DNA from 3 places in the Halobacillus trueperi genome. Region 2 is predicted to be linked to each of the others. Evidence: riboswitches for the same ligand, from Rfam matches in the RefSeq annotation. Region 2 holds a riboswitch; each other region holds the start of a gene.

The links. A riboswitch is a leader RNA that binds a small molecule or an ion and turns the genes downstream of it on or off. The one in region 2 is predicted to bind S-adenosylmethionine.
Region 1: it holds a riboswitch for S-adenosylmethionine, as region 2 does, so the genes downstream of both, DYE48_RS18755 (PLP-dependent aspartate aminotransferase family protein) here and DYE48_RS11690 (homocysteine S-methyltransferase family protein) in region 2, are expected to answer to the same signal.
Region 3: it holds a riboswitch for S-adenosylmethionine, as region 2 does, so the genes downstream of both, DYE48_RS10505 (Na+/H+ antiporter NhaC family protein) here and DYE48_RS11690 (homocysteine S-methyltransferase family protein) in region 2, are expected to answer to the same signal.

What each region holds. Positions count from the first base shown of each region.
Region 1 covers NZ_QUAE01000026.1:1,169-11,657, reverse strand. The annotation lists gene DYE48_RS18780 (phytoene desaturase family protein) at 1-1,003, opposite strand, end outside; gene DYE48_RS18775 (methyltransferase family protein) at 1,016-1,573, opposite strand; gene DYE48_RS21275 (hypothetical protein) at 1,740-1,898, shown strand; gene DYE48_RS18770 (hypothetical protein) at 1,895-2,116, opposite strand; gene DYE48_RS18765 (dicarboxylate/amino acid:cation symporter) at 2,709-3,947, opposite strand; gene DYE48_RS18755 (PLP-dependent aspartate aminotransferase family protein) at 4,609-6,387, opposite strand; SAM riboswitch class I at 6,525-6,635, opposite strand; gene DYE48_RS18750 (trans-sulfuration enzyme family protein) at 6,709-7,854, opposite strand; gene DYE48_RS18745 (NUDIX hydrolase) at 7,914-8,513, opposite strand; gene DYE48_RS18740 (EAL domain-containing protein) at 8,739-10,489, opposite strand, start outside.
Region 2 covers NZ_QUAE01000008.1:83,795-94,283, reverse strand. The annotation lists gene DYE48_RS11705 (DUF4367 domain-containing protein) at 1-227, shown strand, start outside; gene DYE48_RS11700 (hypothetical protein) at 655-933, shown strand; gene DYE48_RS11695 (DUF4257 domain-containing protein) at 1,157-1,486, shown strand; gene DYE48_RS11690 (homocysteine S-methyltransferase family protein) at 1,976-3,025, opposite strand; SAM riboswitch class I at 3,226-3,330, opposite strand; gene DYE48_RS11685 (branched-chain amino acid transaminase) at 3,940-4,857, shown strand; gene DYE48_RS11680 (GNAT family N-acetyltransferase) at 5,226-5,693, shown strand; partial or broken gene DYE48_RS11675 (GNAT family N-acetyltransferase) at 5,853-6,595, shown strand; gene DYE48_RS11670 (hypothetical protein) at 6,648-6,839, opposite strand; gene DYE48_RS11665 (serine hydrolase domain-containing protein) at 6,945-7,955, shown strand; gene DYE48_RS11660 (Ger(x)C family spore germination protein) at 7,981-9,129, opposite strand; gene DYE48_RS11655 (GerAB/ArcD/ProY family transporter) at 9,119-10,213, opposite strand; gene DYE48_RS11650 (spore germination protein) at 10,206-10,489, opposite strand, start outside.
Region 3 covers NZ_QUAE01000007.1:28,499-38,987, forward strand. The annotation lists gene DYE48_RS10500 (glycoside hydrolase family 3 protein) at 1-439, opposite strand, end outside; gene DYE48_RS10505 (Na+/H+ antiporter NhaC family protein) at 771-2,090, opposite strand; SAM riboswitch class I at 2,227-2,334, opposite strand; gene DYE48_RS10510 (ABC transporter substrate-binding protein) at 2,406-3,482, opposite strand; gene DYE48_RS10515 (ABC transporter ATP-binding protein) at 3,507-4,280, opposite strand; gene DYE48_RS10520 (ABC transporter permease) at 4,303-5,124, opposite strand; gene DYE48_RS10525 (coiled-coil domain-containing protein) at 5,330-6,844, opposite strand; gene DYE48_RS10530 (hypothetical protein) at 6,867-7,172, opposite strand; gene DYE48_RS10535 (hypothetical protein) at 7,150-7,731, opposite strand; gene DYE48_RS10540 (BMQ_0737 family morphogenetic spore coat protein) at 7,799-8,491, opposite strand; gene DYE48_RS10545 (BMQ_0737 family morphogenetic spore coat protein) at 8,708-9,367, opposite strand; gene DYE48_RS21010 (hypothetical protein) at 9,541-10,489, shown strand, end outside.

The sequences.
Region 1 (10,489 bases), on a different contig from region 2:
AGAAAAGGAAGTTATGATGCTTTAAGTTCTCGAATTTACGATCCGTTCCAAGCAATAGCACAAGTCCTGATACGGTCGGGTCGAACTTTTTCTCGAGAGCTTTTGTTTCTTTCTTCACTTTGGATGTTTGTGGAGCCAGCTTCCGATATGCCGGGATGACCTCAAGGTTAGAGATGACAACATCCGCTTCGTGAATCGTTCCCTCAGCCGTTTCTACACCAATAACACGATCACCATCAACGACAAATCGCTGGACTGGAGTATTCAATTCCACATCGATACGCAGCTCTTCCATAAGACGTCCCATACCTTCAGCAATTTTGTACATGCCGCCTTTAACATAATGGATGCCAAGCCCAAGCTGAACATAGACAAGCTGATTTAAAATAGCCGGTGTAGCGTAAGGATTGGATCCTACATACATCACAAAATAATTGAACAGCTGCTCCAAATATTTGTTATCAAAGTGCTTGTGCGTCGCTTTCGCTACCGTATTCATCGGATCCATCTGGAATAATTCACTTAATTTATGATGTTTCTTCAAATCTTTCAAGTCTTCGATACTATATTTATAAAAACTCTTCATACAGAGTTCATACATATCCTGACTGTAGGACAAGAAATCGGTCAGCTTTCGGTTCGGCCGTTCCGTAACCTTGGCCATCTCCTCAAGCATATTAGGTAGATCGCTCGTTACGTCGAGTTGTGTGCCATCTTCGAAAAATGTGCGCCACTGCGGTTCGACACGTTCTACAGTGATATAGTCCTCAAGACGGCGATGCACACTTTCAAATAGCTGCTCAAGAACCCAAGGCATCGTCAATATGGATGGTCCAGTATCAAACGTGAACCCTTTCCCCTCTCTGCGGTTCAGCTTTCCACCTATGTTGCTGTTTTTTTCAATGATTTTCACATCATAACCATCTGCTGACAGTCGAATTGCTGCTGACATACCACCTAAACCTGCTCCCACTACAACCGCTGTTTTCTTTTTCAAAACCATCCACCTCCAAAATTAATAGACAAAAGGAATCAGCCGGTACCTCGAACGGCACCATTTCCTGTACCTTTCCCCATGCTGCTCCACGAGCATCGCTTCTTCGAGCTTAATTCTATGTAGTAATGCGATCGTCATGAAAATTCCACATAGGAGTGCTGCATACAGGTTGCCGAGTCCTGAACAAAACCCAATAATGATGAATAAAAGCCCTGTATAAAGAGGGTGTCTGAGCAGACGGTAAGGACCACTACTTACGAGGCGGTCTCCTTCTTGAACAGAGACATTGCGCGTAAATTGATCTTTCAGATGAAGAATCCCCCAATATCTAAGACCTACTCCAAGGGCGTATAAGACCAACCCCATCCACCAGATTCCTCGATGATGAATAATCCCAATGTCCCATTCCTGCATAAAGAGAGAAAATACGAGCGTCACGACCACGGCCGCGAGGATCAGCAGAAAAGAGCGGCGTTCATAAGAACCACTTTCTCCCGACCGATCATTTCTGAAGATAAAAAACTCTGCCAGCCAAAAGGCCGTCACTACTAAAAACAATCCATCAAACAGGGTCATGGAGCACCCGCCCTCTCTGGATACTATCTTCCATTGTTCCCTTTACATTCTGCAGATAAACCGTAGCTTCCCACTCATTTTCAAACATTCCGCCCCCTTCCTACCCTCGCATAATTGTTCAGTTTCCATTACAATAGCAACAATAATGAAAAAGGGGTTAAAGAAGTTGGACATTTTTTATAGTGTTTTTATCATTTCCGCAGTCATCGCCACTTTCTTAGTGATCTTTAAAAAAATTACAAAGTCCACGTATTGGACAATGGCGATTGTAGGCGTCTTATACATAACCATTCTATTATTCAGTTTTTTCTACGATTCTCCTTAAAAATTCTTGTTTTGTTTATTGATAGCTTCACGGATATGATAGAGTTCCGCGTACATGGCCGTAGCATACACACTGATGATACTTAAGAACATAGAAAGGACGAAAACGGAACCATCAAGACCGAATCCGAGAACGGATGAAAATCCTATGATAGCACCAATAATGACACCGATTCCTGTTAGAAAGATTATTTTTTGTAACGTCACTGAATAAAACATCGTATCACCTCTTCCAAGTTATCTATCTGTTACTATACCCATCAGAGGCTTTGGATACACGTCACCCCTCTCCCATTCTTCCTTACTTATATTCTGCTTTCTCAAACGAAACCCTTTATGTCCAAACAACAAACCTAGTAGCTTTCCATAAAAAAAGCCCAGCTACCTCAAAAGGGCAGTAGGACTCCTCTTATTTTTAATTCCCAACCTTCCACAAACGCTCCTTATTCTTGAAGTATCAGTTTCGAGGCTTTTATTGAGTGGATGGGGGCTGCGAGACTCCCGCGGGAGAAGGAGATAGGCAAGATCCCGCAGGACGTAGTCCGAGGAAGCTCGTCGCTCCCCCACAGGAAAGTGTTCAAATGCGGAATCGCACTGGGAGTGTCTGGGCGAGGGAGCTAGACGAGTTGCTTCCCAGCCACCCCTATCGCTCAACTCAGCAACGAACCCCTAAACATCTCGAAATCAAGTCTTCCACTACCCTGCCATTTAGTTTAATAATTTTTAAAGGAAGAATAAGTCCATTGGAGATATAATTTTATAAAAATAAAAAAAGTGCAACCAAAAAGGTTGCACTTTTGTTTATTATGCTTTATGCTTCCATACGTTTGGCATCTTCATCAATGCCGTGTTTTCTTTCAGATTCAGCGACTACGACGGCACATGCTGCGTCACCTGTGATGTTCAAGGATGTACGTAACATATCGAGCAGTCGGTCGATACCAATAATCAGCGCGATTCCTTCGACAGGCAGGGATACTTGGTTAAGAACCATAGCTAGCATGATCAATCCTACACCAGGGACTCCCGCAGTACCGATACTCGCAAGAACTGCCGTCAGAACGACCATGACCAGTTGCGCAAATGCAAGATCTGAACCATAAACTTGAGCGATGAAAATCGTCGCCACACCCTGCATAATCGCTGTACCGTCCATATTGATGGTTGCACCTAAAGGCTGGACAAAACTACTGACAGGCTTCGGTACATTCAAGTTTTCCTGTGCTGTTTTCATGGAAATCGGTAGCGTTGAACTACTGCTTGACGTACTGAAACCGACCGTCATCGCAGGGAAGAACCCTTTGACGAACTTGATTGGATTCATCTTTCCAAGGAAAGCGACCGCAGAACCGTACGTCACCACTCCGTGGATGATCAACCCCAGGATGACGACAATCATGTACATCCCCATCCCTTTCATACCGTCGATCCCCATCGTTCCGATTGCAGAAGCGAGGAGACCGAAAGCACCATAAGGAGCAAAGCGCATGATCAAGTTTACAAGGAACATCATGATTTCATTTCCTTGTTCGACAAGCTTGTAAATCCCTTCTGTCTTCTTGCCTAGCATCGCTAGTGCGAAACCGATAAAGATAGCGAAGGCAATAATCTGAAGCATGTTCCCTTCTGTCATTGCCTGAATCGGGTTTGTTGGGATGATGTTCGTAAATGTTTCAACGACACCAGGCGCTTCTTGAGCTTCATACTCTGCACCGGCAGGGTTGATATCAACATTTCCCGGTTGGAAGAGATAGGCTAGAGAAATCGCGATACTAATTGCAATCGTCGTTGTGACAAGGAAGAATGCAATGGTTTTCCCACCGATTCTACCTAGTTTCTTAGGGTCGCCAAGAGAAGCGGTACCTAGGGTGATAGAAAAGAACACGATCGGTACAACCAGCATTTTAATGAGATTTAAGAATACCGTACCTAAAGGACCGAAAACATAAGCATCTAACGTACTGAACAGATCCGGTGCAGCTAAATGCAGACCCAGGCCTACAATCGCACCAAGAATCAAACCTATAAAAATCTTGGTTGTTAGTTTCATGAAGTAACCTCCTACAACATTATGAAAACGCTTACTTATTATTTTGTTTAAAAAGTGAAAAATTTCAAAGGCGACATGTACCCAGTCATGTCAAAAAAGCATTAAAAAAAGACTTACTTACAATATGGGGTTCGGTACCTTTGAGCCTTGATATGAATGTGTTTCAGGCTCGTCATAGATGGTTGCAACCAGCGCGTGTGGAAATGTGCTTTATAAATTATAACATAGAATGAGTGAAAATTGAATAGAATTTGATGGCAGTTTCTTATACAACTATGTTCCAGTTGGTGTTGTACAACTTTCAATGGCCATTGAAACCGCGGGATACATAGTCATTTCTAGATTATGAGAATGTTTAGAATTTATTACATATTCATGAACTCCCCTTTATCCATGCATATAGTTTTATCCCGTTGCATAAAAAAACGGCCGCCTTTGCGACAGCCGTTCTTTATCAAGAATCCACTTTTTCCGCTTCCTCAATTCCCTCCGCAAACTTTCCCACTGATCTGGATTTTTGGAAGCTCTTCGATAAATTCTTACAGAAACTTTAGCCTTTTCCAACAGTCCATAACACGCTTTTGCTGAAAAACTTCCTCCGTAATGACCTATAGTGATGAACATTTTTTCAGCCCCATGTTATATCCTCTATTGTTGGGTTTTAGATTTCACATGCGTACGTATCGATGGTTCCCCGTAAGCGCTGGGCTTCTTTATACGTACAACGGTTATGAACCACCTCAAGTCCTGCTTCACTTGCGATCTGGGCCGCCTTCGGTGCGATGACGCCTTCTTGCAGCCAGAAGACGTCCGGACGTATATCCGCAGCTTCCTTAGCAATTTCAATGGCTGCTTCCGGACTGCGGAATACTTGGACGACATCGACTTTGAATGGAATCGATGTTAGATCTGGATACGCCTTCTCTCCAAGTACTTCTGTTTCTCTTGGATTCACAGGGACGATTTGGTACCCCAGCCTCTGCATTTTTCGAGCCAGACGATGACTCGGACGTGAAGGTTTTCCGCTCAACCCGACCACCGCCAAACGTTTTGGACGCGTTTCTCCATCTTCTTTGGTTTTGGAGGAGCTTAAAGCCCAATTGATGACTCCTTCATCATTTTCAGTAATCGCCGTTTGTTCCGTTTCTCTTCCTGTCGCTTTTGCAATGGCTCGATCAAGGTCATTGATCAAATCTTTGCTCGATTCGAGTCCTATAGATAAGCGAATCAATTCCTCTGTCACTCCACTTGCCGCAAGGTCTTCGACGGACAATTGCTGATGCGTCGTTGAAGCTGGATGGATGATCAATGATTTCGCATCTCCAACGTTTGCTACATGAGACCAGAGTGAAATATTATTGATCACTTGTCTCCCGGATTCCCTTCCGCCTTTGATGCCAAAGTTAACGATCGAACCATATCCTCCATCAAGGTAACGGTTGGCTAGCTCATGAGCGGGATGTGAGGGTAACCCTGGATACGAAACCCATTCCACATCAGGATGACCTTGTAAGTATTCCGCGATCTCCTGGGCATTGTCCCCGTGCCGGGCGACACGTAAATGCAACGTCTCCAACCCTTGCAATAACAAGAAAGCATTTTGCGGGCTCAAACATGAACCAAAGTCACGAAGCAGCTGGACACGCAGTTTCGTAATATAAGCAAGTGTTCCGAAATCGGCGGTATAAACGATTCCGTTATAACTGTCATCAGGCTCTGTGAAAACCGGATACTTGCCGTTTCCCCAATTGAACTGTCCTCCGTCTACGACAACTCCTCCAATGGCTGTACCGTGACCACCAATCCATTTCGTTGCAGAATGGATGACGATGTCGGCCCCGTGCTCAATTGGCCGGCATGTATAAGGGGTGGCGAATGTATTGTCAATTAAAAGGGGAAGGTCATGATCATGAGCTACGGCCGCCACCTTTTCAATATCCAGCACGTGAAGACTTGGATTTCCGATCGTTTCAGCGAAGACAGCTTTCGTTCGGTCTGTAATGGCTTTGCGGAAATTTTCTGGTTCCTCTGGGTCGACAAAACGGACTTTAATGCCATATCGCGGTAAAGTGTTAGCGAATAAATTATAAGTCCCGCCATAAAGGTTTGATGCGGCAACCACTTCATCTCCTGCACCTGCGATGTTCAGGATGGATAGAGCAATGGCAGACATTCCGGACGCCGTCGCAACGGAAGCGACTCCACCTTCTAGGAGGGCCATCCTTTTTTCAAAAACATCAACGGTCGGATTTCCGATACGGGAATAGATATTTCCAGGTTCATCGAGGGCAAAAAGGCTCTGGGCATGTTCTGTGTCATGGAAAACATAAGAGGTCGTTTGATAAATCGGCACCGCCCGAGATCCTGTCGTCGGATCGGGAGACTGTCCTCCGTGTAAAGAAATCGTATCTACATCATAGCTTTCAAATGAATTCGTCATGATTATTTCCTCCTCAAAAAGTTTTCTATTCTTATAGATATAGTTGTCTTTAAGCGTGTAAAAAGATTATGGACCTTTTTCCGAACAGCAAAAAACCCTCTTCCTAATAAGAAGAGGGTTTGTCATTTCGATTCCTCCTCTTATCTTCCAGATCAATCTGATCTGTAGGACTTAGCACCTTTTCAAACCGATGTTTGAAGGTTGCCGGGCTTCACAGGGCCTATTCCCTCAGCCTCTCTTGATAAGAGATGTATGCAGTTAATTGATTATGTTGAGAATTATAACGGACAAGAATCAGAAAAGTCAATTATTTTCGACAATTTATTTTTCCGAATCTGTTATCGCTTCTTTCAGCTGTTCAATAATATCTTCATGATCTTCAATTCCGATCGACAAACGAATCACATAATCATTGATGCCGATTTTCTCACGTTCAGCATTCGATAACGCACGATGAGACGTACGTACAGGATATGAAACCGTCGTTTCTACGCCCGCCAATGTAGGAGCAATTTTCACCCATCCGAGAGACCGGAAAAACGCCTCGATATCAATAGAATCATCAAGCTCGATGGTCACAATGGCTCCGTTTCCTCTTTCCGATACCTTTTCAGGATAATAGACGGTACGGACCGAATCATGGTCACCAAGGGCTGTTGCTACTTGTTTTGCATTGTGTGATTGTTTCTTCATCCTAAGACCTAAAGTTTTGGCTCCACGTTGAGTAAGCCATGCTTCGAAAGGGCTGAGATTCGCACCAAACGTGACAACTTTTTGGGTAGCGGCCTGAACCAAATCCTCATTCCCGACCAGCACTCCGCACGTCACGTCACTGTGACCACCTATATACTTCGTCCCACTATGTACGACAAGGTCGACGCCACGCGTGTACGGCTGCAATAAGTATGGGGTCGCGAACGTATTATCAACCATCGTTTTCACATTCTTTTTGCGAGCAAGAGCGACGAGGCCTTCAAGATCTTCCACCCGTAAAAAAGGATTTGAAATCGATTCCGTATAAAGCAGCTTCGTTTGGTCTGTGATCGCCTCTGAAACCTCCTCCAGATTTGAAAAAGAAACCATCGTTACATCAATCCCGAACGTGGGCAGCTCTTTGGTGATCAGCTTGTGTGAACCTCCATAAACATCCTCTGCGGCAACGATATGATCCCCGGGTTTTGCAACTGCGAGAATGCCGGCAAGGATGGCTGACATTCCGGATGAAGACGCTACTCCGGCTGGTGTTTCTTCCAGTTCAGCAACGGTTCCAGCAAGTTCATCTGTATTGGGGTTGCGCTCTCTCGTATATAAATAAGGGCTGTTTCCCTCATAATAACTTTCCAAGTGATCCAAATCTTTGAATGTAAAGGCGGACGTCTGGTAAATCGGTGTACTCTTGCTATTCGGTACAAGGCTTTGATCCGCCTTATGGTGGACTATTTTCGTATCAAAAGATGTATTCGTCATCGTTCGTCTCCTCTCTCTATCACTTAATCAAAAATTATATAGAACAAGCTGGAATATTGTCAAAGTTTTGCGACATATTCACGAATCGCTTGGAAAACATACCGCTCATATCCTTTCTCATGTGGGACAAGATTTTTACGATTCACTTCTTTTTCTTCACCATTAAGAATAGAGACCCCCTTCACGCTCCGTGGTATATCCATCAAACCTTCCATATCGTCCAGTGGCACAGAAACGATGTCCTTCACCTCTTCTCCGATCGTAAAGGTCCTGTCATTTGTCCATGGAAAGAGGTAAATGCGGCAAATCTCCCGGTCTACGAGAACCCCTTCCTTCAGTTCCTCCTTGTAATCGCCTTGATGGATTAACTCTTCGGGCACAACCGTCAAACCGACTTCCTCGTCAATTTCCCGGACACCAGCCAGAAGTACATCCTCCCCCGCTTCTATATGTCCTGCAGCGGTAATATCAAACAAGCTCGGGAAGTCCTTCTTGTGATCAGCTCTTTGTTGAAGCAATAAATGGATCGTTTCACCTTCCTTGTGGAACATCCAACAATGAAACGTTTCGTGCCAATCCCCGTCCAAATGCACCTTCTCCCTTTCTTTTATTCCAATTGGCTGCTCATTTTCATTATAAATGGTTAGCATTTCTGCCATAAGAATCCCCCTATACTCCAAATCCATTTGAATCGCTCTTCCTTTAATAGAAAGCATACTTGAAATAGACCTTCCCTGCATAAAGAAAATGCTCAGAGCCTGATACTCTGAGCGTGGGTCGACCGTATGCTTTCTTGCTAAAATGAATATCCATGATGAATACCCTCCAAAAGAGGTCACAGATCATGGACGGTTTTAGAGTGGTAAATTCGATGATCACTCATGTTAATTGTGTACAAGGCTTGCCGGTACAGGTTTACTGAAGTAATAGCCTTGATATTCATAACAGCCTTTTTGTTTTAAGTAAGCAATATGTTTACTTGTTTCCACACCTTCAGCAATGACTTGCAGGCCGAGACTTTTCGCCATACTGATGATGGCATTGACGATCGGCACCTCTTCCCCTCGTTCACCAATTTGATTGATGAAAGAACGATCGATTTTTATCGCATCCACAGGCAAACGGTTCAAATAACTGAGGGAAGAAAAACCGACACCGAAGTCATCCAGATGTACTTTAATCCCTTTTTTACGCAAACTGTTCAACGTGTCTGTGCTGCGGTCGAAATCTTGAAGGACCATCGTTTCCGTAATTTCGAGGATCAAGCTGTCAGGAGAAAGCCCTGAACTTTTGAGGGCTTCAAGCACTTTTCTGGGAAGATTTAAATCTTTGAACTGCTGGGCAGACAAATTCACCGATATTTTCAAATCCGGTCTACGATCTTCCACCTGCCATCTTTTTGTTTGCTGACAAGCTTCCTTCAATACCCATTCACCAATTTCTATGATCATCCCTGATTCTTCAGCAAGACTGATGAAATAATGGGGAGATAACAAACCGTAATCCGGATGGTTCCAACGGATGAGTGATTCATATCCGATCACCTGCGATGTTCTCCCGCACACTTGGGGTTGATAATGAAGCTCAAACTGATTGTTATCAAGAGCATGATGAAGGGATTGTTTCAAGTGAAGCTCTTCTCTCATCTGCTCACTCATCTTTTCTTCATAAACCGCATAGCGGTTCTTTCCGCTTCTCTTCGCTTTATGCATCGCTGCATCCGCATGGCGTAAAAGAGTCTCTCCGCTATAATGATCTCGAAGACGGGCCGGGGTGAACGCGACACCGATACTCACGGTATTGTAGAACTCTTTATCTCCAATAAGGAAAGGGCGTCGCATTGAATGAATAACGTAGTCACTGGCTTCCCTTAGTTCTTCAATGCTTCTGACATGTTTGAGGAGAACTACAAATTCATCACTGCTGATCCTGGAAATCACCGCATCATGCTTAGCGAATGTCTGCCTCAAGTAACGGGAGAACTGACGAAGCAGCTCATCCCCTTTCGTGTGCCCCCATGAATCATTGATCATTTTAAAATTGTCAATGTCGATGAGTAAGAGCGCAATGTTGTTCTCCTTTTCATTTATGAACTGAATTTCGTCTTCAAGGATTCCTGACAAATAGCTGCGCGTGACAAGCCCTGTCAAAGGGTCATACTGAGACAACATCTCCAGCTTCTTTTCCGCCTGCATCCGGGAAAGCTCATTCGCTGTCCGATCAGCAAAAATTTGAAAAAGAGCCTTGCTCAATGGCCCGCTCGTCTGTGTCCGGTTATCCATAATCGCAAGAATTCCGATCACTTCACCATCTGAATTAAGTAAAGCTTTCCCGTGATAACTCTCCACTCCATAATCGTTGATCGTGATATCTTCAGGGAAAAGTCTCCCTACATCATTAGGATAATAACATTCATGAGTCAACGTTACTTGCTCACAAGGCGTATCTTTTAACGCGTAGTGCAGCCCTGAACTAATCTCCCCTTTGTGAGACAAGGAGATCGCTGTCACTTGATCTTTGGCTTCTCCAGTCAATTCTCCGACCAGCACAGTTTCTACACCAAGCACAGAAGATAAATATTTCACAAGAAAGTCAAAGAACTCCTGTCCATTGTATGAAAGGAAAGCATCTCCGA
Region 2 (10,489 bases):
CGAATGAAACGATGGAATTGATGACTGTTAAGGATGGCGAAATCTCCTCTCAGGACATAGAGACAGAAGAGGTATCGATCGGTGACCAAACAGGGCAATATGCTGGGAACGAAGGGGAGACTCAACGGTTGATGTGGAAAGATGGATCGATCATGTATGAATGGAAAGGGAAGGTAGACGGCTTATCAAAAGATGATCTGATCACAGTGGCAGAGTCTTTTGAATAAGGAATGCTGCTACACTGTTTAAGAAATGTTGTTCTCATGTATTAAATCCACTCCTTTCATTCAAGGGAGTGGTTTTTTCCTTGTACACTGAATTGCTTGTCATTTATATGATGAATCGGCATTACATACGAAATACGGATAAGGCTGGGGACACATTCAAAAGTTACATTCTATATCTGGTGAACTTTCTCTGTTAGGGAAGTGTACTTTTTTATTCTTATGAATACATAGCTTCTTATTTAAAATGTGAGAAAATTTGTAAGGGACTAACAATATCCGTTAGAAAATCTTGTATAATGGGTATGAAGTATAAATCGGTGTTCATGACAAAATACATTTAGTTTTAGAAGGGAATCTTGCTTTTTCGTGGTATTTTCTTTTCAGTGTTATGCGCCCGTTCAGTAAAATCCAGAGGAGGTGCCGACGATTGATTATGATGAACGAAAAAGAAAAAGAAACCTATGACGATCTTATGAATTCCTTTAAAAATGCTGAATCGATAGAGGAAAGCCGCTATTATTTTGGAGAAATCCAAATGTACTTAGACAATCTTCAATCAACCAATGAGCTTCCCATAACCAAGCCCCAATTGGAAGAATATCAACAATTGAGAAAGGATTTAGTTGATTCTACATCGAAAAAGGAAGTTAGGTATTATGAAGATCAGATCCATGAATGGTTAAATAAAATCCATCGTCTAAGCTGACATAAGTTGTTATTCCAGACATTTTTTTGAAAAATAGTATTTATTTTCTGATAATAATAGTGTAAACTGTAGCTAAGGTGTTCATTATAGTGGGACATTTGTATTTAAAAAAATAACAGACTTAAACGGAGCGGCGAGCTTGGTTGAGGATTTAGTGCATAGTAGCGTATGTTTCTAAGTTTCTACCAACCGCCGCTTTTTTAGTCTAGGGGGAAAATTTCTTATGAATACGCTAATTATTGCTGGGTGTATTGGAGGGATGACAGGCATTGTCTCTCATTTAATGAGAAATGGAAAAGTGTTGATCTTCCCTAAAAAAAGAGCACGTCCCAGGGGGATTTATTTAGGATTTCTGGCTGACTTCCTTATTGGGGCGGCAGCTTCAGTTTTCGCCGTTACCTATATAATCTCTGAGCCAGACGCATTAAGAACGCTTATTGGAGTTTCTATATTAGCAGGGATGACAGCAGAAAATGTTTTATTAAAAAGGGAATTGAATGTAGAAAAATCGAAAGTAGAAGGATTGGATCGTATCAATCAGAGATTTAAATAGATTTATACTATTCCAATCCTTATTTTTTCTTTAAAATTTGATTTCCTCTCGAATCCTCTTCTTCATCTACTCATACTCCAAAATGATCTTCTTTTCCTCTTCAAGCGGTATTTTGAAACAATTTGTATAATCTGCCTCAATTCCTCGTATCATTATTTTGATTGAATTGTATGTAGATATTTACCAAATACTAGAGCATAGATTAGTTTAGGTTCATAGTGTAGGAGTAATAAGAAGTATTCCACTGGCTCCAGCAGGCGAAAAGCCCGGCGGTAACTTCAGCACTTACCTATTGCATAAAAGAGCAATCCTCTTTATTACATATGTATAGTGACTACCCTGTATATGACTCTAAATCCAAAGTATAAGAGGGATCATTGGTTTGTCTTAATTTCGATTATTACAATAAAAGATACCAATACCTGTCACGCTCAAAAAAGAATGAATCTATGAAAAACGCCTGTCCCTATTTTGGGACAGGCGTTTGAGTTATGCTTTCGTCTTGTAATTTGTAATGTGATCCTGCAGTGTGTCGTCACTGCCGAACAGGAAGTGTTTCTTCATATCCGGGGAATACGTGGAGTTTACAGCTGTACGGCCGACGGTTTCTGCCACTTCACGAAGCATAGCCGGAGAAGCTCCACAGCAGAGTCCCAGGTAGTTTACACCAATGCTGTGCGCTTCTTTAGCCCATTCCGCAAGCTCATACCTGTTCGTATAGAGCGGATCCAGGGACGTTGGGAACGTTGTTTCCGTTGGTAGTGTACAAGCACAGCCACCGTCCGGCAGGTTGAAGAAGGTAGGGTGTTCTTCCGTCGTGCGGTATGGAATGGGAAGAGCACCTACATAACCGTCCACCGTATGACGGATCTTCTCTACATACGGCTGCATCGTTGCTGGTCCGCGGAAGCAGTTCATCCCGACTACAAGGGCGCCTTTTTCTTTTAATAAGCGGCAGGCTTCTTCTACTTCGTAGCCATCTCGCAGAATATTTTCACCCATTAAACCGAATGTGATCACGGCAGGGAGATCTTGTTTTTGAATTTCTTCGAGAGCGATCAGCGCTTCTTCATAGTAATAGAAGGTTTCTCCGTTCACAAAATCTACGCCTTCTTCCTTACACCATCCGATCATCTCCGCAAACATGCTTCTTGTTTTTTCAACAGCTTCAGGATCATCCGGGTTGAACAGGTTCGTGTTGGAAATGTTCCCGGCTACGAGTGCTTCTTCCTCAGGGTGCTCCTCGGCAACCTCTTTGGCTAGACGTATGGCCTGACGGTTAAGAGGCTCTAATAAATCCTCTTTGCCTATGATTCTCATTTTCTCGCGGTGGCCGTTATAGGTAAAGGCTAAGACGACGTCGGAGCCTGCGAGCATATAGTCACGATACGTCTGTTTTAGTGCCTGGGGGTTATCGAGAGCTACTTCAGGTACAAAAGAACCCGCCTGTAAATAGCCGCGGCGCTCCAATTCAAATAAGTATCCTTCTCCACAAATAACGGGTCCATCCTGTAATCTTTGTTCTAATGATCGTTTCATTTCATTCCACAACCTTTCCTTTTTTTAAGAGTCATTCATTTATAAGAAAGCTAATGCCCTTTTTACAGAGACACGCTGACTTTCTGGATGGGTATGGGCTGGAATTGTTTCAATCCTTTTGAGCCCCACGGTCATTCTTCTACTTCAAAAAAAAATAAAGGACCTCCTTGGATAAGGGGGTCCTTTATGTATAAAGAGTCTCCTTATCTTCAAGGTATCACTACTACCTTCTGGATTTAGCACCGTGCCGATGGCTGGTTGCTGAGGTATCAAAGGGCCAGTCCCTACACCTCTCTGGATAAGTTTTATTATTATGTAGTTTTTGGAAAAGCAGCAGTTGAGCCCTTTACGTAAGACGTATGCCTGGATTAGGGATCAAACTGAACATTCATGTTGAAAATTAGGCGTTTATTATTTCGCTTGCGATTTACAATACAGGAAAATGAGTGAAGAATCAATGGAATTTTCAGAAAAAGTTTTGGACTTTATTCTGATTCATTTTATTTTGGTGCCTTATTTTGGTGCCTGACCCCCAGTACGTTACCACTTTAGCTAGGTGGGGGTCAGGCATCAAAAACGAGTGATTTACAAAGGTTAGTGATTCGTCAATCAGATGGTTCGGTAATTCATCCATAGAAATATTTGCTTTCAAGTATATAGCTTTCTTTTACAAGGAGGACAGAAGAGGCGGGCAAGGATTTATGATTTTTAGTGATTGTATTAATTCGTTTAAAACAGACATATGTTATAGAGTCAATCAATAGGTACACAGGGTGAAGCTTTTATGAAAGAGATCAAAAATAAATTGTAACGATGGTATCCTTTTCTTCCATACGAGATTATGTGTTTGATGGCTATCCATGACCATCATTCGATTATAAGTTCTGTGAAAAGGTGTGAATGCTGTGGTCTTTATGTTTGATAAAGATCGATTCGTAGATGAACGCATGTTGAGTGTCAGTGTGAAGAATAAAGGTCTTAATTATGGATTGGGCTGCATAGATGGGATAAGAGCTTTTTGGAACGATGAGAAAGAGGAATTATTTATTTTCCGATTAGAAGATCACATGAAAAGGTTGCACGGATCCGGAAAGAGTTTGTTCATTAACATCCCTTATTCTGTAGAACAATTGTCTTCCATAACAAAACAATTGCTGCTCTTAAACCAAGTCACTCAAGATGTTTACATTCGACCCATTTGTTTCAAGGGAGCCAATACGTTGCGACCTGATTTAAATGATCCTTTCAATCATTTGGCTATCTATACACACTATACAGAATATGAACCGAAGCCATATTTAAAGGTATGTATTTCTTCATGGACTAGAATAGGTAGTAATATGATTCCTCCCCAAACCAAACCCACAGCAGGCTACATGAATTCGGCATTGGCGAATGATGAGGCGACTACCAATGGCTATGATGGGGCTATCCTTCTAACGAAAGAAGGGAATGTCAGTGAGGAAGCTACAGCAAATATATTCATTATCCGTGGCGGGGATGTGTACACTCCTCCTGTATCGGATGACATTCTTCCGGGGATTACCAGAGATACAACAGCACAAATCTTAATGGACGAGATGAACATACAAGTACGTGAGCAAAGTTTTACAAGGGTAGAATTATATGAAGCGGACGAAGTGTTTTTAACAGGAACAGCTATTGGAATTAAGCCTGTAGTCGAGATTGATCGAAGAGTGATTGGGAGAGGTCAGGTTGGTCCCATGACGTCAAAAGTTCAAGAAATCTACAATTTAATTGTGCGAGGACAGCTGCCTTCCTATATGGACTATTGCACTCCTTTGTATGCGAAGGAAGAGAAGTTTAAATAGTTTTTTTATTCATAAGGCTAAGTTGTTACATCCATAAATAAACAGGAAACAGCATACACTCCTTCAATGCAGAAAAGTCCGGGAAAAAGAGTGATTGGATATCCACGAACATACTAACTAATACCTTGAAGGCAAGTCTTCTATACACAAAAGAAAGGCTCGTTTTGTCGTGTTTTTATGTATTTGAAACTTTTCCCATTAACAACCGAATAGATAACTAGAATCCCTGAGCTATCATATTTTGAGGGGAGGTTTTGGTGCCTTCCGCCCACTACGTTACCACTTTAGCGAAGTGGGGGTCAGGCACCAAAAAGGCACCAAAAAATTGAAGGAGTACAGTATGTGAATTTATCCAGGGGGGTAAGCTTATGGTTTCTTTACAAAAAGTTCGAGAAGAAGAAGCGACTAAATTACATAATATCATGCAATTTTATATTTACGAATTTAGCAAATACATACCAGATATTAAGTTAGAAGACAATGGATCTTACAAGCCTTTTGATTTAGAAAAGTATTGGACAAATGATAATTTCCACGCTTATTTTATTAAGCTAAGGGATGAATTAATTGGATTTGCTCTTGTAGAAAGTGCTACATTTTCAAGTCCTAATACAATTCAGGAGTACTTTATTTCAGCTAAATATATGGGGAATGGTTATGGCAAAGATGTTGCGAGGAAACTGTTTACAATGTTTCCTGGTGAATGGGAGATTACCCAGATAGAAAATAATGAACCTGCACATGCTTTTTGGAGAGGATTGATTACCGAAGTAAGTGGCGGAAACTTTATAGAGCATTATAAGGACAACTTATATGTCCAGAAATTTCATACTTAAAATGAATTAAGCGGTAAGGTCATCTAAATTAGATAACTTTCAGAATGGAGGGCAATAGCTGCAATGTGGTTAACACTAGTCGTGATAGCCAAGCAGAAATGTTGTAAAAAGGCTGGTATGAAATTAAGTCATAATATTTTTCCGATCGGAGGGTTAAGAATGATTGGTGAGCTCAATAAAACTGAATTCGATAAATGCGAAAAGTTAATAAATGAAGAGGGTCATCTTGAAGTTAAAGCGGTCATTGAAGGGAACAACCCAGGTCGAATTTTTGTAGATGATCCCGATTTTCCTAAAACAGGACTGATCTGGCTGGGGAATCATGATGGGTTTTTCTTTATTTGAGATGAAGAAAATGAGGCCTTTAATCACCATATCAATGATTTTATTGATACGGTGGTTGTTCCTGAAGCAAAAAAGCTGAGATTAAATAATTTCATAGCCATTGGTAATCATTCAAGATGGGAGAAGACGATAGAGAGAGTCTTCTCCCATCGTCATATGCAGAAATCAAATCAGAACTTTATGACAATAAGGACAATTCTCTTGAACACATAGAATTTTTACTCTCGAAAATATTAGAATTCTGGTCTTCTCCCAAGCATTTTTTTCAAAAGGGAATGGATTACGGTATTGTCTACCAAAATAAGATTGTGAGCTTATGTTTTTCAGGATTTGTAGCTGGAAATGTCCACGGAATAGATATCGAAACACTAGAGGAGCATCAGGGGAATAAATTAGGCCGGAAGACAGCCCACTGTGTTGTAAACGATTGTGTAAGTAAAGGGGTGATTCCATACTGGGATTGTGAGGAGACAAATAAGCCTTCGAATGTCATTGCTGAAAATATAGGCTTAGACAAGTATTTAAATTATTTCGTGTATATTTTTCCGATTGAATAATTGGGTGAGTTCTTCGATTGACAGGTACGATTGCTTAATAAAAGCAACTGGCCTATATTCTGATGAGGAATTGACTGAGTAGATACATGAGAAGTAAGATGGCAATTCCTAACACGCTGAAGCCTAAACGTTTACGTTCTGACAAATGTTCCCCTTTTATCGCTTTCCAATCAGGGTAAAAAAAGCTGATTACTCGGACAGCAATGACCCCGATAGTGATTAAAACAACAGCTAGTACTTCCATAAGAATGACTCCTTTTTACAATACTAGTTTCCTTACACCTGCTAAGTAAAACAAAAAGGAGAAGACAGCTCGATCGTATATTAACCAGAACTAATAGAGAAGGAGATGGAAAGATTGGATGCCAAGATTCGGGAATTAGTAGAAAAAGAAGGTTTTTCAGGGTCCGTTGTTGTTAAACAAGGAAAGGAACTCGTCTACTCTAAAGGATTTGGTTACAGAAACCTTGTCGAAAAGCTGCCTAATCAAAAGAATACAAAATTCGGAGTAGCTTCTGGAAGCAAGTTGTTCACAGCTGTCGCCATCGCTCAACTCGTTGAACAAAAGAAGTTTGCTTACGATACTCCTCTCCATCAGCTATTGGAGCCGTGCCCTCCTTGTATTGATGAACGTGTAACCATCCACCATTTGTTGACGCACACTTCAGGAATTCCGGATTACTTTGATGAATCCGTCATGGATGACTTTGCAGAACTGTGGGAAGAGAAACCGATGTACAAGATGGAGAAGCTCGAGGATTTTGTGCCCATGTTCAGTGATAAAGAGAAGATGTTCGAGCCGGGAGAGAAATTCCACTACAATAATGCAGGGTTCATCGTTTTAGGGTTAGTCGTTGAAGCAGTCGTAAACAAGCCTTTTACAACACATGTAACAGAAAACATCTTTAAGGCTGCAGGTATGCAGGATGCTGGTTATTATCGTTTGGATCAGTTGCCTGGCAACACCGCTCTTGGATACATAGAAGAGGATGGTTCTCTGAAGACGAATGTGTATACTGTTCCTGTTGTCGGAGGATCAGATGGAGGATCGTTCGTTACAGGTCCTGACATGATTGGGTTTTGGAGAGCTTTGTTGAATGGAAAACTTTTGGGTGAAGATCAAGTTGAACGGTTGTTAACCAAACACGTAAAAGTCAAAGACGGCCTTTCATATGGATATGGACTTTGGTTGGATGATGTTAACAAAAAGACAGTTTATCATGTGATGGGCTATGATCCTGGTGTCAGTTTCCATTCATGCGTTTATCCAGAGGATCAATGGATGGTAACGGTCTGTTCCAATCATAGTTCGGGGGCTTTCAAGATCATCAAAGGGGTCGAAGAACTATTTTTGAAATAAATAAAGTGGAGGGGAGCCCTCCACTTTATTCTGTATTGAAGTTCTGGGTGCCGAAGTCTGTGATTTTGGTCTTCACTTCCACTTTTATTTTCATATCAGTGAAAATCTCGCTCCATTCTTTTTCGTGCTTTTTCCAATACGCCGGTTCGTGGATTTGCACCCATTTGGATAGGTTGAGAAAATCAATTTGATATTCCTGCTGAGCTAGATTTAACACGCGTTCCATTTTCTCTTCATTCACTTGGTTCGCAGCTTCCTCGAGTTCTTTTTTCCATCCTTTTTGAAAAACCTTTCTCCCAATGCCCCAATCTTCTGCTAGCACACTGGATATATGGACTTGGACCGTCATCTCCAGCTGATCTTTGTTAACTTTTGTTTTATACTTTGTCTTGGAATCTTTAATCTCAAGAACGACTGGTCCATCATCGATCACTTTTTCATCCAAGTAAATAAAACCACCTTGTACTTTATTATAGATATATCGAACGCCTTCTATATCTTTAGTATCTATCCATCCCACGTAATTAGAGCTTTCTGCTTCGATAATCCCGGCCCCTGATAATTTGATTCTTCCTTCTTCCAATGTAATTCCGGGTATGAGAAAACTTTTCTTTTCAGAAATAGATTGAGACATGTCGCCAATTGTCAGGTTGTTGGGATTGGTATTATTGATTTGATAATTTTCACTGAGAGACTTGATTTGTATAGCTGGGAAAATTTCCTTTTCTGACTCCGTATTAAGGACGTCAAGAACAGGCTCTCTTGTCAGGAAAACGGGAGTTGTCCTCCTGAATTCATGATCGCGGATGAACAGGTCTATGACTTCGTCTGCACGTTCTTTTTCTAACATGGTGGTCGATGTCACAATTGATTTCAAGTGTGTATAGTTAGGTGGTCTATTGCTTTCTAAAGAATTATTTCGAATAATTTCAAAAAAACTCTTTCCCGATAGAGCTATGTTTTGAAATGGTGTACTTTGTTGGGAGCTGTCCTGCTGTGTCGGGATCTTCCCAGGCACGACATACTGGTTGATCATGGTCAATTCATCGTTTTCTTCATTGACGTCCAACCCCACGCCTGTAATGATTCCAACGTCCTCGATTTCTTTGATGTCCCAGCATCCGGTTAACAATAAGAGCATGATCAAACCGGGAAGGATGATTTTATACCACATATGTATCCCTCCTGATCAAGGATACAAGTAATAATAGTGCGGGCAGAACGACAATAGCTATGACGGAAATCACTTGAATGTGGGTCGAGTAGTGGAAGACCTCTGTAAGCCCTTTAGGTACCAAAGTTAAAACAAAAATCAGGCCGCCAGCGATGGGTAAAAACCAGCGGCTTGGCGTGAACATATTTTTCAAACCCAGCGTCAATGTATACATATAGGCCGTGAATGATGTGAACGCTGTCGTCAACCAGCCGAAAAGAAAAACCAGTTCAAAACGCTCGAAAAAGAAACCTTGAAATTCGATGCTTTTTGCCATTTCAATGGTCGGGAACGTGATCTCCTTCAACTCTTCTACACCAAGGACCCCGATGGAAATCACGTGAAAGGCAACATAGATGAGTGCGGTCAAGCCAATACTCGTCCACATGGTGAACAACAGTTTTTTCGCTTTCTTCTTTTTTATCAATTTAGCGAAGATCAATAACAGCTCCATGCCGAGAAAGGAGAAGAACGTGATCTTCGCTCCACTCATCGTAACCAGCAGATTGTTTTGCAGGACGGGGCGGACATTATTGACGTCGAAATTTTTGATGCTTAATAAGCAAAGGACGATGAACATAAACAGCATAATCGGAAAATACAGTTGGAAAAAACGTACGATATCCCCCGCCCCGTTATAAATTAAATACATGCTGACGAGGAGAAAAGAGCCGACGACTACATACAATGGCGTCGAATCGAGCAGATAGTTTTTTATAATGCCACCGATCACCCTCAAAATATAGGCGGCGATGACGAGACTGTAGATCGTGAACAGAATGTTGAAAATGTAGCCTATGAATTTCCCCATGATGATCGAAGTCATTTCAAAAAAAGTGAGGCCAGGATAGCGGACGGCTAGTGCTACATAGATACAGGTAACCACAGAAACAGCGATCGCACCGAAAAGGATACTCAGCCACAAGTCTTGGGAAGCAACCGCCTTGGCTAGATCGCGAGGCATGAGGATGATACCGATGCCGATCATCGACGATATGAATACGACGACAAGCTGGAGGGTCGTCAATTGTTTTAAATCACTCAACGCGTCCGCCTCCTTTTTTTAACTTGAACCGGATCAAGGAATCCTTCCATCGTTTCACGTAGAAAGGTGTAAAAGGTTCCATATATGGGATAGTGAAGCTTTGCAGATGGATCAGGTGGATGCTGACAACGAAGACAGCTAGAATCAATCCATAAATACCTAGAAACGCTGCGGCAAAAAGCATGACAAAGCTGATGGTTCTGAGCGCCAGACTTAACGCATAATCGGCAATCGTAAATGAACAGATGGCAGCGAATGAAACGACTATGACCATCA
Region 3 (10,489 bases), on a different contig from region 2:
GGTCATAGCGATCACCGTCCTGCTTTTGAATGGTCGGTTTGAAATTCGGTTTCCCTTTTGTTGAGCGGTCCGGTTTAAAATCAAGCGCAATCCGATCTTCGAAATCGCCATTCGATACCGTCACCCACGCTCGTCCCGGCTGCCCTGTAAAAGTGACTGTACCGTCATCCTCGACGGTGGCAACGTTTGAATTTTTCGATTTCCAAACGAGTCCTTCATTCACCTTTGTGAAATGTCCGTCTTCATACACGTTCAGTGCGGAAAGAGTAAACTCATTCCCTTCCATCGTTACATCTGCCTGCGGTACATTCTCAAAGATGATTAAATCCGATAATCCGTCATCTTCAGAAGCTTCCACCTTTGTACCCATCAACCACGACGGCAGCATCATGCCAATGGTCAGTGTAAAGATCAACATCCATTTGCCCGCCATTCTCATTCGCCATTCCTCCTTGATTTATCTATTTGTAAAAGGTGCCTTCCTATCCAAAAAGACCCTTTTGCAAAACATTTTTCTAAAACAAGTGCCATTATAAAGTCGGTACAGGAGAAATATTGTTGTAAACGTTTACATTTTGTAATAAAAGCGTAACGGAAATAGATATAGTCGTCTATACCACTTAAGGCCCTAATCGTTCTCTTTTTACCTATTTTCCAAAGCTTTCCTACTATTCCAATCGACTCATTTTAAAATATTATGACAGATAATTTTAAAATAAGCGTAAAAAAAGTACATAAAAAGAGGCACCCAAATCAGGTGCCCTCCCCTCTTAAGAGGCGTTTTTTAATTCTCTTTTTCCTTTTTCAACAGTGAATTTCGGATATCTGAAAGCAATGGCTAAAAGCCCGGCCACGGCTGTAAGCAGCGGATAAATACAAAACGGAACAATCGCAACAGGAGAAATGCTCGCCACACCCGCTACCGCTAAAATCTGTCCGCCATAAGGAATAATCCCTTGAACAGAACTGGCAAAAATATCGAGAATGCTTGCAGAGCGACGCCCTTCAATGCCATATTCATCAGATATTTGTTTGGCAAGAGGCCCTGCTGTAATGATGGAAATCGTATTGTTCGCAGTAGAAAAGTTGACGGCCGTCACAATCCCTGCGATGCCGAGTTCCCCGCCGCGATTGGAGTTCACTTTCCTGCTCACGGCTTGCAGCAAAAATTCAATGCCTCCATTTGCTCGGATCAATTCTACAAGTCCACCCAGCAAAATCGCAATCATGGCAAGTGTCTGCATATTCGTAAATCCATCCCCTACGAGAGTTACAAACTCCATGCCGGAGAATTTTCCAAGCGCAAGTCCAACTCCACCGGCAAAAACAATCCCTCCAATAAGAACAAATATAACGTTCACCCCAGCAATCGCGAATCCAAGGACACCTAAATAGGGCAGGATTTCCACAATGTTGTACGTGTAGTTCTCCGACAGACTAGCTGAGGCATCTGCCGTCATCACACCAAAGATTACAGCCGTAACAATGGCTGCGGGAAGAACGATGAAGAAATTCGCTTTGAACTTCTCTTTCATTTCTGTTCCCTGTGTACGTACAGCAGCAATGGTCGTATCCGAAATGACAGAAAGGTTGTCCCCAAACATCGCACCACTGACAATCGCCCCCATCACCAAGGCAAGTCCGATGTCTGTCTGCTCCGCGACACCCAATCCAATTGGAGCAAGAGCCACAACCGTACCCGTGGATGTTCCCATGGAAATCGAGATGAAGCAGCCGATGACAAACAATCCGACGACCATCCAACCGCCCGGCAGGTAGGTTAAGCCGAGATTGACAGTCGATTCAACCGCTCCCATTCCGGATGCCACGGCAGCAAAAGCCCCCGCAAGCAGGAAAATGATGACCATTAAGATGATGTTCGGATGTCCTCCCCCTTTCGTCAGCTGGGATATTTTCGTTTGGAAATCCGCTTTACGGTTCATAGCTAACGCGACTAGGATCGCTACGAACAGGGCGACAAGTACAGGCATTTTATAAAAATCCCCTGTGATGATTCCTGATCCAATGAAAAGTAAAATAAAAATCGCAAATGGGATAAGTGCGAAAGCATTGCTCAATGGTTTTGTCATAATTTGACCTCCTTTTTATATAACTCATCAGAATAGTTGGTTTTATCCCGAGAAAAGTTCCTGATCCACAAGAAGGTCGCAAACAAAAAAGAGCCTTCTCACATAAGAAGGCTCTTGAATCGTATACGTTCATTCCTTCTTATCTCTCAAGTGATCATCACTTGCTGGAATTAGCACCGGCCAACCGATGTTGGTGGTTGCTGAAGCTTCACAGGACCAGTTCCTCTGCTTCTCTTGATAAGAATTATTCAATTGAGTTAATGGTTACTTTACAATAAAAACCATTCGATGACAAGTGTTTTTTCAGAAAAAGTGTTATCGATCATAACGCCCGATGACTTCCATCGCTTCTTCAGACAAAGAGGTGTCGATGGCATCATTGAAGTCAATATCTCCACTGATGGCGCCGTTCGCGTCATACATCTCGAATTGTTTCTTAATATCATCGATAAACATTTCCCCGTTCGGGTCGAGCCCAGTTACGCCTACTTTTTTCCACACGTCAGCGTCTTTCAATGCCGTATGCTTAGTCATGATATCAACCACTTCATCAAGGCCTTCATCGTGAAGGAACGCATCATTGTAATCGCGCACACCCTTCAGGTAGGCCGCCATAAAACGTACGGATACGTCGGTTTCTTTTTCGATAAAATCAGGCGACCCAAGCACCATCGCAATTTGTGCATCCGGAGCGAAATCTGTGGCGTCACCGAAACGAACGTGCAGATCCTGCGCTTCCCCTTGAGTGATCAGTGGTTCAATTTGAAGAGCGGCATCAATCGACTTGTTGCCCATCGCAGCAAGCATGTTCCCAAAGTCAGACATGAGGACAAATTCTACATCGTCTTCGGTCAGCCCAGCGTGTTCAAGCATGCGCTGGAAGATATAATCATCCACGGCGTTTCTCGATGAAACAGCAATCCGCTTCCCTTTCAAGTCGCTGTAATCTTTGATTTCATCCTGTAGATCTTCACGAATGACAAAGCTGAAATAGGAGCTGCCATCAAAATAGTGGCCTTTATCGGCAATAATTTTCACATCAATGCCCTGGGCAATGGCATTGAAAAAGGATGCCGTTGAAACGCCGCCGGCAATGTCTACTTCGCCCGCCGCCAGCGCCGGAAGCATGTCGTCACTATTGGCGAATGTCGTGAACTTGATATCTATGTTGTAATCATCAAAATAGCCTTTTTCCTCAGCGATATAAAACCCGGCTCCTGAGGCAGCTCCATCTTCGGCAATGACAACCGTCGTCTTCTTGTCTAATGGAGCAAAGTCACCGTCAGGATTTTCAACACTGCCCGTGTCTTCCCCATTCTCACCAGAAGCACAGCCGAACAACACAAAGATGATAAACAAAAAAGAAAACAGATGACATACTTTTTTCACCATGGGATTCCAATCCCCTTTCTTTCACTATTTACGCGAACGCTGGACTTCATCCTGAAGATGATTCCAAATCTCCACAAAATGTTCCGCCATCAAAGGATCCGCCCGTACCTGCTCCATATTCCTCGGCCTCGGCAGATCGATCCGCTTCTCATCAATGATCGTGCCGGGCTGCGAGCTCATTAACAGAATCCGATCGCTAAGTAGGAGCGCTTCATCTATGCTATGGGTGATAAATAAGACCGTTTTCTTCGTCTCCGACCAAATATTCAATAGTTCTTCCTGCAGAATGAATTTATTCTGCTCATCGAGCGCGGCAAAGGGTTCATCCATGAGGAGAATTTCCGGATCGTTCGCAAACGCTCTGGCAATGCTGACGCGCTGTTTCATCCCGCCGGACAATTCTTTCGGATAGAGCTTGGCGAATTTATCGAGCCCCACCTTATTCAAGTAATAAGCCGTCCGTTCCTTAATCACGTCTGCAGGCAAATGTCTCATCTTTAACCCGAAATTGACATTGCCTTCAACGGTCAACCACGGAATGACACCACGTTCCTGGAAAACCATCGACTGCAGCGGCCGTTCTTTTTTGCTCTTCGCAATCGAAAAAGATCCCCCGCTCGGCTTTTCTAAATCAGCCAAAATTCTTAAGAGCGTCGTCTTCCCGCAACCGCTCGGTCCGACGAGACAGACGAATTCCCCGTCCGCAATATCCAGTGAAATATCCTGGAGTGCCGTCACACGGCTCTCTTTTTTATAAAACACCTTCGTTAAATCCTTAATCGATATTTTAGCCTCCATCCCCTGTCGCTCCTTTCATCAGTTAGCGCCATGGCAGCAGTTTGGCCTGCAGTCCTCGAAGAATAATTGAGAACAAATAGCCGAAGAACGAAATGAGCACAAGCCCGACAAACATCTCTTTCAATAAAAAGGCTTTATACGACGTCCAGATCAAATACCCAATACCTGAGTTGGCTCCCATCATTTCCGCCGCGACAATCGTCAGAAGCGCAATCGCCTGCCCCATCTGAATCCCTTCAAGCATGACCGGCAGCGAACCCGGTAAAGCGATTTTAAAAAAGAACTGCTTCGAATCTGCGCCATAATTTTTCGCAACATCCAAATAAATGCGGTCGATGTTCACAACACCCGCTACCGTATTAATGACGACAGGGAAAAACACACTCCCGGCAATCGTCACCACTTTAGAAACTTCCCCGACACCGAATAAAATGATGATAATAGGCAGAAGCGCAAGCGTCGGAATCGGCATTAACGCCATGATAAGAGGTGACAGGAAATGCCGTATCGGACCGTAAAGCCCCATGAGGAGACCAATCACAATAGCCGGTATGACTCCGAGCAAAAAGCCTGCGAAAATACGAAACAAAGAAATCCCGACATGATGGAACAGCTCTCCGCTCATCCCCATCGCCCAGAACGTTCCGACGATTTCTGTCGGTGGGGGGAAGAACCGGGCATCAATCAGTCCCGTTCTTGATAAAAACTCCCATAGCAATACAATGAAGATCGGCGATGATATGGTCAGTATCTGCTTCAGACGATGCTGCATCTGTCGCTTCTTCCATTCTTTTTTTTCCATTTGTAAAGGGTCGATCAAAGATTCCCTTCGGCCATCTTTCATACTCACCACCTCTACAGCTAATTTATGTGCTTACGCCCAATTGTGTGAAAGACTCGATTTTGAGATATAAGGAGAAAATACTAAAAGCAACCAATCACAGTCTACAGGGCGGTTTCTGATACATAGAGGATGGCTGGTTTCTCATGCCAGAGAAGTTTATGGGCCCATGGCGTTAATAAAAAAAGAGCACCACCATGTGGCACTCTTACTCTATTTCATCCATGCTATCTTCAAGTTCATGAATATCACTGGTGAGCTCCTCCAGCTTCTGCTCCAACGCTTTGACGATCGCCACCTTCCCATTCATCGGCTGCCTTTCTCCAAAAGAGCCGCCTAGCAAAAACTGCATCTGCTTTTCCATATCAGATAAAAGCGCTGTTTCTTCTGCCTTTTCTTTTTCCAGCGCCAGCTTCTGGTGTTCATATTGATCTTTCCATTTCTGATTCTCTTCTTTTAAACGTTCCATTTCCTTCTGCAAAAGATTTAACTGGGAATGATATTCTTCCGACTGCTTCTTCCATGCAGACTGTTTATTCTCAAAATGCTCCGCAAGCTGTTTCTTTTCACTGATCGAACTCTCACAGTCTGACTGGAGTTTTGTAATTTCCTCCTCATAGTGTTTGGCCTGCTTTTCATAACTTTCCACCTGTTTTTCACACTGATCTTTCCATTGATTTTTATGTTTGATAAGTTCCGCATTTTCCTTTTGTAGATGCTTTATTTCATTTGCTTGTTTCGTACATTCCTGCTCTTTTCGGGAAGTGGTTGATTTCTGTTCATTCAACTCCGAACGCAAAGTCTCCTTTTCCGTCTTCACAACACTTAATTGTGAGCGATATTCTTCCGACTGCTTGTTCCAAGAAACCTGTTTCGTATCCAAAAGTTCCGCCAGCTGTTTCTTTTCATCGGTTAAACTCTCACACTCTGACTGGAGCTTTGCCATCTCCTCTTCATAATGTTCAGCCTGCTTTTTAAAACTTTCTTCCTGTTTTTCACACTGATCTTTCCATTGATTTTTTTGCTTAGTAAGGTCCGAGATTTCATTTTGGAAGTTCTTCATTTCATTGGCTTGTTCCTTACACTCCTGCTCCTTCCGGGAAGTGGCTGCCTTTTGATCATTCAACTCTGAACGCAGGGACTCGTGGATGGCCTGTAACTTAGCAATGGTTTGATTGGCTCCCTCCAACTTTTCTTCCATTTCGTTTTGCGTTTCCGACAAAGACTTCCTCAATGAACCAATCTCTTTATCTGCCGCTGTTTTTTCCCGCTTCCCTTCCTGGTATTCTTTCTGAAGCTGAACATAGCTGACATGGAGGAGATTCATATCTTTCTGCGACTGTGACAAACGTCTCCTCGTCTCACCAAGACCACCTTCAAGATCCTGGACTTTGTAGAGCAAATCTCTTTTCTGGTCTTTCAGTTCCTCACACTGTTTCTGCCAATCCTGCACTTCTTTTTTCAAACTTTCCTCCCGTTCTTCAAAGCGGTTCACCTGCTCCTCGAACCCCTGGATTCGCTTACTGAGCTCCCCTTTAACAGCCGCTTCCTGGTCACTCCACCGTTCCAGTTCTTCTTTCAGCTCAGCATTCTCCACTTTCAGCTGCTCCAGTTGCGAGTAATGGTAATTATCTTGATAGTCCTGGACTTTCTTTTTATATTTGTCCAGTTCAGCTCTATAATAAATCAACCGCTGTTGAAGCTGAATCGGATCCTTTTTCATAATAAAAGCCCCCTATTCAAAGTTAAAATCGCTCTTTCAACATCGTAAGCACTTCTTCAAACGCCTCATTTGCCTTTTCAGACATCCTTTCGACTTCTTGAATGGCAGCACTGAAATCTTCTGGAGGGGATGCATGTGTAGCAGGTACAGATGAACTTCCATTATTCCTTGTCAAATAACTGAGGAGAAGTAAATTCAATGTATGGTTCTCCAAAAATACAAAACTACTGTTTCCCTTATCGTTTTGTTGAACTTCTTGCAGTTGGTTTTCCAACAGCTGCTTCATCAATTGCTTCATTAATAACTCATGATTGTTCTGATCCGTCATTGTTCTCCACCTCCTTCGGCAACGCCCCGTTGAGGTTGATGGAATTCAAGGAAGCCACGCCATCCTTGTTTTCCTCCCAATACACAAATCCCGAAATGCTTCCCGCATAGGATTCTTCCGCGGTCCATCTGATTTGGAAATTGGGAAAAGTGAGCGTTTGACCTGGTGGAATCGTGGATTGTTCTAACGGCTGCAGCCAATACTCTTCCTTATTTTCTTTTTCGTTCAGCCGCTTCCATCCCCCTTGCGCACGACGCGGCATCTTGCTTTCGTCGTAGACAAAACGGCCGGAAAAAGAAAATGGCCCCCCCTCAGAAAGCTTGATACAGAGATAAGGATTCGTAATTGGACGAGAAGCTAAATTTTGAATATGGAAAGATCCCAAGCATAAGTTTTCATCACTTGGTCCGTGGGTAATGCTGAGGCTGTATGTAAAATAGCTGATGAGTGGTGAGGAAGGTGCAGCGTTTTGGATCAGCTCTTTCATTTGATTCAAATGTTCCTGGGTCTGCTGGTGGTAAGCATGAATCTTTGATGTCAGTTCCCTGCTGTCGCTCATCGTTTCCACCCTTTCCGAAAACAAAAATAAAGAGAGGAAGATCCTCTCTTTATCTTATGATTGGCTGTTAGCCATTATCACCATTGTTGCCATTACCGAACGCCGGGAAAACAACCGGGCACTGGTCTGGACGGACAGGGGCTGGGCACGGTGTAGGAAGAACATCGCGTGGCTCACAGAACTCTGCAAGGAATTCTACTGTTACTGGGAATGTTGATTGGATGCTTTGACATGAAATAATGTTTATACGGAGATCAGAAAAGTTAATCCCCAACACCTCATCTAATGAAATCTCACCTGTAGAACATACAAAGCAATCTAAATCTGTGTACGTAACTTCAACATCTGTACCTTCTGGGGCACATAAAACTACTTGTTCGCATCTTGCAATTGCAAGTGGATTTGCTCCTGCTGCTGGAGGAGTACTTGTTAACACTGTCCCATCAGCTAACGTTATTTGAAGTGTAATAATAAAATTTTTTCTAATATTTAATTGTTGAAGTATAACTGGTTCGCCATCGATAACATAAGAACGATCATCTCTCTCCAAAACATCGATAGGGTTCGTTGGGTCAGGCTCTACTTCACACGAAACGGTCGCCCCATCAAAGTCATAAGCAGCTAAACCTGGTAGAAAAGGAATTCCTGTTTCTGGATCAAGAGTAAACTCGAACGACCGTTCTTCCAAAACCCAATCATAAACTTTATCCACGTTAATACATATTAATTCTTGCCCACCATTCAATTTTTTTGCTTGCATCTCTGCAAACACCTCCAAATAAAATATTTCTTTCATTTTTAGCATATGCCTGGTATTAGACGAGGTATGGTTAAAAGCGGATGTGAGAGTAATTTAAAGGAAATGTGCTTTTATCATGCTATGAATTTATCAAATCTATGTTATGTTTCAGTTTAATAAATGGTGACTTATTCCATATCATATGGAAAAAATAAAGAAGAGAGTGACCTCTCTTCTTTATGCACCATTAAAATTTGGGAAGACAACTGGACATTGATCTGGACGAACAGGAGCTGGACAAGGTGTAGGGAGAACATCACGTGGCTCACAGAACTCTGCTAAGAACTCGACTGTTACTGGGTATGTGGATTGAATGCTCTGGCAAGTAGACACTGATACAGAAAGGCTGGTAAAAGTAATAGTTCCAGCTACGGAAACAGTTGCAGGCAAGCCGGCTTGACAAACAAAGCAGTCTAAATCAGTGTAAGTGACCTCTATATCCGTTCCATCTGGTGCGCATAAAGTAACTTGCTCACAGCGAGAAAAAGTAAGATCCTCACTTACATATGAAGTGCCTCCAATCGTAACAACTATATTGACAGTGAAATTCTTTCGTATATTAACTTGTTGGAGAATAACCTGTGTTCCATTAATAATAAATGTTCGATCGTCCCTATCGAGAATATCAACTGGATCAGTCTCGTCATCCTCTGTGGGTGTAACTACACAAGTGACTACAGCATCATCAAAACTTAAACCTGCAGGTAATGTTGGAAAACTAATAGCCAAAGTGGCTGGAGAAAAATCAAAACTTCTATCGTTCACAATCCAATCATAAACCTTATCGACATTCATACAGATGAGCTCCTGCCCACCATTTAAATTTTTTGCTTGCATATTTGCAAACACCTCCAAATAATTATATTTCCTTCATTTGTAGCATATGTTTTGTCTAAGACGAGGTATGGGGTAATAGCGGAAATTTGAAGCATTACTGGAAATTGTGCTGTTGTCACGATTTGGTAATTCTCAAATAGTATATTAATGAACGGGAAAAGGGTGAATGCGAAATGGATAAAAAAATGTTCGATCCGGAAGATTTGCAGGTCATCAAAGCGAAGATCGATTTGTATAAAGCTACCATTGAATCGTTGAAAGCAGAACACCAGGCGTACCAGGAGCTTCTTTTCCAGCACAACCATCAAGAAAAGAAAGAGGAAGTGATACCTTTGAACGAAAACGAGTATGAAGAAGAATACATGGAGGATGAAGAAGCCGAAGCGTATGATTATTTTTCCGAACAGTTCGGCTACCTTCATGAAAGCATAAATGAACTGAGCAGCGAAATGCTTTCCTTGAATGGAAAATTCGATCTTCTTTTAATGAAGCAGGAAGAGCTGATGGAGAATAATGATCTTAAAGGATTGCGCGAAGATATTGCTGAGCTGAAAAAAGCGATACAGCAGCCAAAGGCAGCACCAGCGGCTCCTGTCGATCAAACACCAAAAGGGTTCAGTCAACTGAGAAATATGGTACGACCGGGAACGCAAGTGTATGATCCGAATGACCAGGGTAAATTCCAAGGACCTAGAAACCACCCCTCCCCAACTCGCAGCCAATCCCCTAAATCTCCATCCGGTCTGCCTAGAGGACACAAGCCGCTTTCCTCAAGCAAAAAAAATAAGACCGTCAAACCGAATAAGATGAACACTCAAAAGAAGAAAAAACCAGCATCAAACCCACCAAAACCAAAAGACCCTAATATCCAAAGAAATGATGATCCCGACGCCAGCACTCAACAGGCGGTACCTGTGGAAAACAATCAATTGATGAATACACCTGCTCCTCAGGAGGAAAGCAAAGAAAAATATCCTATAAAGAATGAAACTCCAGAAAACAAGATAACTGAACAACCAACAAAAGAACAGCAGGACTTTTCCGAGGAAAGTGTTGCAAAGAATGAAAAGAATGAAGCTCCCCAAGTGGAGGAGACCAAAACAGAACCAAAAACGACAGAAG